DNA from 2 places in the Streptomyces sp. NPDC026589 genome. Region 2 is predicted to be linked to the other one. Evidence: riboswitches for the same ligand, from Rfam matches in the RefSeq annotation. Region 2 holds a riboswitch; the other holds the start of a gene.
What was found. Region 2 has a riboswitch for thiamine pyrophosphate ahead of thiC (phosphomethylpyrimidine synthase ThiC). Riboswitches for the same ligand answer to the same signal wherever they lie in the genome.
Positions count from the first base shown of each region.

Region 1: it holds a riboswitch for thiamine pyrophosphate, as region 2 does, so the genes downstream of both, AB0F29_RS13260 (thiamine ABC transporter substrate-binding protein) here and thiC (phosphomethylpyrimidine synthase ThiC) in region 2, are expected to answer to the same signal.

Region 1 covers NZ_JBEZYG010000006.1:277,493-280,619, reverse strand. Annotated here, with positions in the region: gene AB0F29_RS13265 (iron ABC transporter permease) at 1-505, opposite strand, end outside; gene AB0F29_RS13260 (thiamine ABC transporter substrate-binding protein) at 586-1,680, opposite strand; TPP riboswitch at 1,762-1,878, opposite strand; gene rlmN (23S rRNA (adenine(2503)-C(2))-methyltransferase RlmN) at 1,958-3,064, opposite strand.
Region 2 covers NZ_JBEZYG010000009.1:29,305-32,431, reverse strand. Annotated here, with positions in the region: gene thiC (phosphomethylpyrimidine synthase ThiC) at 1-1,115, opposite strand, end outside; TPP riboswitch at 1,108-1,242, opposite strand; gene AB0F29_RS17130 (YibE/F family protein) at 1,313-2,659, shown strand; gene AB0F29_RS17125 (SsgA family sporulation/cell division regulator) at 2,683-3,120, opposite strand.

The sequences.
Region 1 (3,127 bases), on a different contig from region 2:
CCGCGAACCGTCCGGCGCCGAGCACCCGGGCGGCTTCCTCCTGCCGGGGGTCCAGCTGGGACCAGAGCCCGCCCACCGTCCGTACGACCACGGCGTAGTTGAAGAAGACGTGGGCCAGCAGAATCGCCCACACGGTGGTGTCCAGGCGGACGCCCCACAGTTCGTCGAGGAGTCCGCCCCGGCCCAGCAGCGCCAGGAACGCGGTGCCGACGACGACGGTGGGCAGCACGAACGGCACCGTGACGACCGCCCGCAGCAGCTGCTTGCCGGGGAAGTCGAACCGGGCGAAGACGTACGCCCCGGGCAGGGCGATCAGCAGGGTGAGCGCGGTCGAGGCGAGGGCCTGCCAGGTGGTGAACCAGAGGACGTCGAGGATGTCCGGGCGGGCCAGCACCTCGCCGATCCGCCCGAACTGCCAGTCGCCCCCCGCCTTGAGCCCGCGGCCGACGATCGCGGTCACGGGATAGGCGAAGAACACCGCGAAGAACGCCACGGGCACGGCCATCAGGCCGAGCCGCAGCGCGGCCCCGCGCCGCCCGGTCCTGTGCCGTTCCCGGTCGGCCCCGGCGGTCTTCGCCCCGGGCTCTACTTCAGGACCAGCGACTGCCACGACTGGATCCACTGCTCACGGTTGGCGGTGATGTTCTCGGGTGCGACGGTGGGAGGCGTGTCGATCTTCTCGCCGAACTTGGTGAACAGCTCGGGGAGGGCAGCGTCCTCCACGACCGGGTTCACGAACATGTTCAGCGGCATGTCCTCCTGGAACGTCTTGCTGATCATGAAGTCCAGCAGTGCCTTGCCGCCCGCCTCGTTCTTCGCCCCGGTCAGCAGCCCCGCGTACTCGGTCTGCCGGAAGCACGTGCCGGTGGCGACCCCGGTGGGGGCCTCCTTGGGCTGCGGGTCGGCGTAGAGCACCTCGACGGGCGGGCTGGAGGCGTAACTGACGACGAGCGGCCGGTCGGCGTTGGCCTTCTTGCCGCCCGCGGAGCCGGAGAACTCCTCGTTGTAGGCCTGCTCCCAGCCGTCGACGACCTTGACGCCGTTGGCCTTCAGCTTCTTCCAGTACGCCTCGTAGCCGTCCTCGCCCTGGGCTGCGATGGTGCCGAGGAGGAAGCCGAGGCCGGGCGAGGAGCTCGCGGCGTTCTCGGTGACCAGGAGGTTCTTGTACGCGGGCTTGAGCAGGTCGTCGAAGGTCTTCGGCGGGGCGAGCTTCTTGTCGGCGAAGTACTTCTTGTCGTAGTTGACGCAGATGTCGCCGGTGTCGACGGGCGTGACCCGCCTCTTCTCGTCCGTCTGCGTGTCCGCCGCGACCGTGTCCAGGCCCTTGGCCTCGTACGCGGTGAACAGACCGTTGTCGAGGGCGCGGGAGAGCAGGGTGTTGTCGACGCCGAAGAAGACGTCGCCGCGCGGGGAGCCCTTGGTGAGGATCTCCTGGTTGAGCGCGGCCCCGGCGTCGCCGCTCTTGAGGATCTCGACCTTGTAGCCGGTCTCCTTCGTGAACGCCTTCAGCACCTTGTCCGAGACGTTGAAGGAGTCGTGGCTCACCAGGGTCACGGTCTTGGAGCCGGGGCCCATGGACTCCCCGGAGCCGGCGGAACCGTCGTCGCCGCACCCCGCGAGCACGGTGACGCCGAGAGCGGCGGCGAGCACTGTCGCCGCGTACTTCGTGGTGGTGTTCATGTGATTCCTCCTGGAGATGACCAGGAAGAGACGCGGCCCCGCCCGCTGTCCGGCGAACCGGAAGCGGGCAGGGCGCAACAGCTTGAGTAAGGTCCGAACTTCCTACCCGGAATGACCCGGGCGAGGTTCAGAGGGTCTGCGGCCAACCTGTCCTTGGTGCCGCACTCTCAGCGCTGTGGCGCTCCCCTGTCGGAATATGAAGTTGATTTCGGGCCCAGGCTACACCGGCGGATTTCGGCCGCCCGGGCGGGAGAGGCCAAGGGCTACGGGACAGCCCTCAGCGCTCGGAGGCCGCGAGCTGCCCGCAGGCCCCGTCGATCTCCTGACCGCGGGTGTCCCGGACGGTGACGGGCACGCCGTGGGCTGCGATGGCCTCGACGAAGGCCTTCTCGTCCTCGGGCCGCGAGGCGGTCCACTTCGAGCCGGGCGTGGGGTTCAGCGGGATCAGGTTGACGTGCACCCGCTTGCCCTTGAGCAGCCGGCCGAGCCGGTCGCCCCGCCAGGCCTGGTCGTTGATGTCCCGGATCAGGGCGTACTCGATGGAGATCCGGCGGCCGGACTTCTCCGCGTACTCCCAGGCGGCGTCCAGCACCTCGCGGACGTTCCACCGGGTGTTGACGGGGACCAGGGTGTCGCGCAGTTCGTCGTCCGGGGCGTGCAGCGAGACGGCGAGGCGGCACTTGAAGCCCTCGTCGGCGAAGCGCAGCATGGCCGGGACGAGGCCCACGGTGGAGACGGTGATCCCGCGCTGCGAGAGGCCGAGACCGTCAGGCTCCGGGTCGGTGAGACGGCGGATCGCGCCGACCACCCGGTTGTAGTTGGCGAGCGGCTCGCCCATGCCCATGAAGACGATGTTGGACAGCCGCGCGGGCCCGCCGGGCACCTCGCCGTCGCGCAGGGCGCGCATACCGTCGACGATCTGGTGCACGATCTCGGCGGTCGACAGATTGCGGTCGAGGCCGGCCTGCCCGGTGGCGCAGAAGGGGCAGTTCATACCGCAGCCGGCCTGCGAGGAGATGCACATCGTGACGCGGTCGGGGTAGCGCATCAGGACGGACTCGACGAGCGTCCCGTCGTGCAGCTTCCACAGGGTCTTGCGTGTGGTGTCGTCGTCGCAGCTGATGTGCCGCAGCACGGACATCAGGTCGGGGAACAGCGCCTCGGCCAGCTTCTCCCGCGATCCGGCCGGGATGTTCGTCCACTCGGCCGGGTCGGCCGCGTACCGCGCGAAGTAGTGCTGCGAGAGCTGCTGGGCGCGGAACGGCTTCTCACCGGTCGCGGCGACCGCTTCCTTGCGCTCGGCGGGCGTGAGGTCGGCGATGTGCCGCGGCGGCTTCTTGGATCCGCGGGGCGCGACGAAAGTGAGTTCTCCGGGCTTAGGCATGGTTCATCCAGTGTCGCAGACACGACGAGGTGCCCCGGGTCATCACCCGGCTCAGCGGTCATC
Region 2 (3,127 bases):
CCCAGGGAGTAGGTGACGTCGTACGTCGCGAGGATCTCGCAGAGCTCCTCGAAGTGCTCGTAGAGGAACGACTCCTTGTGGTGGGCGAGACACCAGGCCGCCATGATCGAGCCGCCGCGCGAGACGATGCCGGTCTTACGGCGGGCCGTCAGCGGAACGTACGGCAGGCGCACACCGGCGTGCACCGTCATGTAGTCCACGCCCTGCTCGGCCTGTTCGATGACGGTGTCCTTGTAGATCTCCCAGGTCAGCTCCTCGGCCCGGCCGTCGACCTTCTCCAGGGCCTGGTAGAGCGGGACGGTGCCGATCGGCACGGGGGAGTTGCGCAGCACCCATTCGCGGGTGGTGTGGATATTGCGGCCGGTGGACAGGTCCATGACCGTGTCGGCGCCCCACTTCGTCGCCCAGGTCATCTTGTCCACCTCCTCCTCGATGGAGGAGGTGACGGCCGAGTTGCCGATGTTGGCGTTGACCTTCACCAGGAACCGCTTGCCGATGATCATCGGCTCGATCTCGGGATGGTTGACGTTGGCCGGCAGCACCGCCCGGCCCTGCGCGATCTCCTCGCGGACGACCTCGGGCTCCACGTTCTCCCGGATCGCCACGTACTCCATCTCCGGGGTGATCTCCCCCCGTCGGGCGTACGCGAGCTGGGTGACGGGGCGTCCGTCGCGGCTGCGGCGCGGCTGGCGCGGGCGGCCGGGGAAGACGGCGTCGAGGTTGCGCAGTCCGCCGCGCGGCGAGGTGTGCTTGAGCCCGTCGTCCTCGGGGCGGGCCGGCCGGCCCGCGTACTCCTCGGTGTCGCCGCGGGCGATGATCCAGTTCTCCCGCAGGGGCGCGAGGCCCCGGCGGACATCGGTGTCGATGGAGGGATCGGTGTACGGCCCGGACGTGTCGTACAGCGTCACGTCCTTGCCGTTGGTGAGGTGCACCTGTCGAACCGGCACCCGGAGGTCCGGGCGCGAGCCCTGGACGTACCCCTTGTGCCAGCCGATGGACTTCCCGGCCTCGTTGTTCGGCGTCCCGTCGCCCGGCGTCGTGCCGCCCGGCGTCGTGCCGTCCGGCGTTCCGTCGTTCTGTTTCGAGGCAGGCGTGCGTGCGTCCGCTGTGGTCATGAGACCTACTCCCTACGCCGGCATTACCCGGTAACAGGTTCGGCGGTCGGCGCAGCGTGTTCCCGTACGGATGTACGGCGATCAGCGCCCTCTCAGCCCGGTGCTCCGAGCTCCCGCGTGTGCAAAGGTGCCTCCACGCTAGCGTCCTTTCGGGCGAGCTGACCAGAGGGGCCTCCCGTTCTTGCGATGATCGCCCCGTGACCTCCCCCCAAAGCGACCCCGCACCCCAGCCGCCCCAGGGCCACAGCCACGGCCACACCCACAGCCACGGGCCGGCCGCTCCGGTCTCCCGGCACCTGCGCAAGGTGATCGCCGCCGTGCTGATCCCGTTCGCGACGGCGGTCGTCGTCGGCCTGATCGCGTTCTGGCCCGGCGGCGCGCCCGACCACGAGCGCACCGGCGTCGGATTCGACCGGCAGACCCAGGACGGCAAGGTCGTCCAGGTCGTGAAGGTCGACTGCGCGGACGTCAACGCCGCGCAGGTGCCCCCGACCGGTGACACCTCCACGCCCTCGGGACGCGAGGCCGTCAACGAGCAGGAGGGGGAGTGCGCGAAGGCCACCATCGAGGTGACCAGCGGCGACGACAAGGGCCGGAAGTTCGTCGAGGTGGTCCAGCCGGACGCTCCCCGACAGCTGAAGGAGGGTCAGGGCGTGGTCGTCGCGTACGCCCCCGACGCGCCGCGCGACCTCCAGTACTCGGTGACCGACGTGGACCGGAAGGTCCCGATGGCGGTGCTGGCCGGGATCTTCGCGCTGGCGGTGGTCCTGGTGGGCAGGATGCGCGGAGTGATGGCGCTGGTGGCGCTGGTCGTGTCGTTCGCCGTGCTGACCCTGTTCATCCTGCCGGCGATCCTGCAGGGCTCGAACCCGCTGGTCGTGGCGGTGATCGGGGCCAGCGCGATCATGCTGGCGGCCCTCTATCTGTGCCACGGGGTCACGGCCCGTACGTCGGTCGCGGTCGTCGGCACGCTGATCTCGCTGCTGCTGATCGGGCTGCTGGGCTCCCTGTTCATCGGCTGGGCGAACCTGAGCGGCAACACCGACGACAACACCGGCCTCATCCACGGCCTCTACCCGGACATCGATATGAGCGGTCTGCTGCTGGCCGGTGTCATCATCGGTTCGCTCGGGGTGCTCGACGATGTGACGGTCACCCAGACCTCCGCCGTCTGGGAACTTCACCAGGCGGACCCGCGGATGGGTTGGAAGGGTCTGTACCGGGCAGGTATCCGGATCGGAAGGGACCACATCGCCTCGGTGGTCAACACCCTGGTGCTGGCGTACGCGGGCGCGGCGCTGCCGCTGCTGCTGCTCTTCTCCATCGCCCAGAGCAGTGTGGGGACGGTGGCCAACAGCGAGCTGGTCGCCGAGGAGATCGTCCGCACACTGGTCGGATCGATCGGCCTGGTCGCCTCGGTGCCGGTGACCACGGTGCTCGCCGCGCTGGTCGTCTCCGCGGACCGCCCGGGATCCGGTGGCGCACAGGCGGCTACGGCCGCACCCGCGCGGACGGGTCGGGGCCGTCGTCGTAAGTCGGGGTGACGGGGCATCGGGGGCACGTGCGGTCAGCCCGCGTTCTGCTCCTCGGCGAGGATGCGGCCGAGCGCGTCCTCCAGATTCCCGTCGAAGTCACCCAGAGTGTGCTCCTGGCCGAGCGGCACGAGCTTGTCCGTCCGGTCGAGAAACGCCACCAGTGGCGCCGTCCCCGCCCGGAACAGCGCACGGTCCGCGCCGACCTGGAGCCGGATGTGCACATCGCCGAGGCCCTCGGGCTCGGTCGGGCCGATGTGCACATCTCCGTCGCCGCTCGGGCTGTTGAGCCCGTCCAGCAGCAGTTCACGGCCGAACGCCCAGGTCACAGGGGCATCGCCGGGAAGGTGGAACGTCATCCGGATGGCATACGGATCGCCGACCTCGTACCGGAGCTCCACCGGAATACGAAAAGAGAGCTCCTCGGAGACGAGGAAGCTCATCATGACCTCTGCTTGAACCGACTCGCGCATCGTTCAA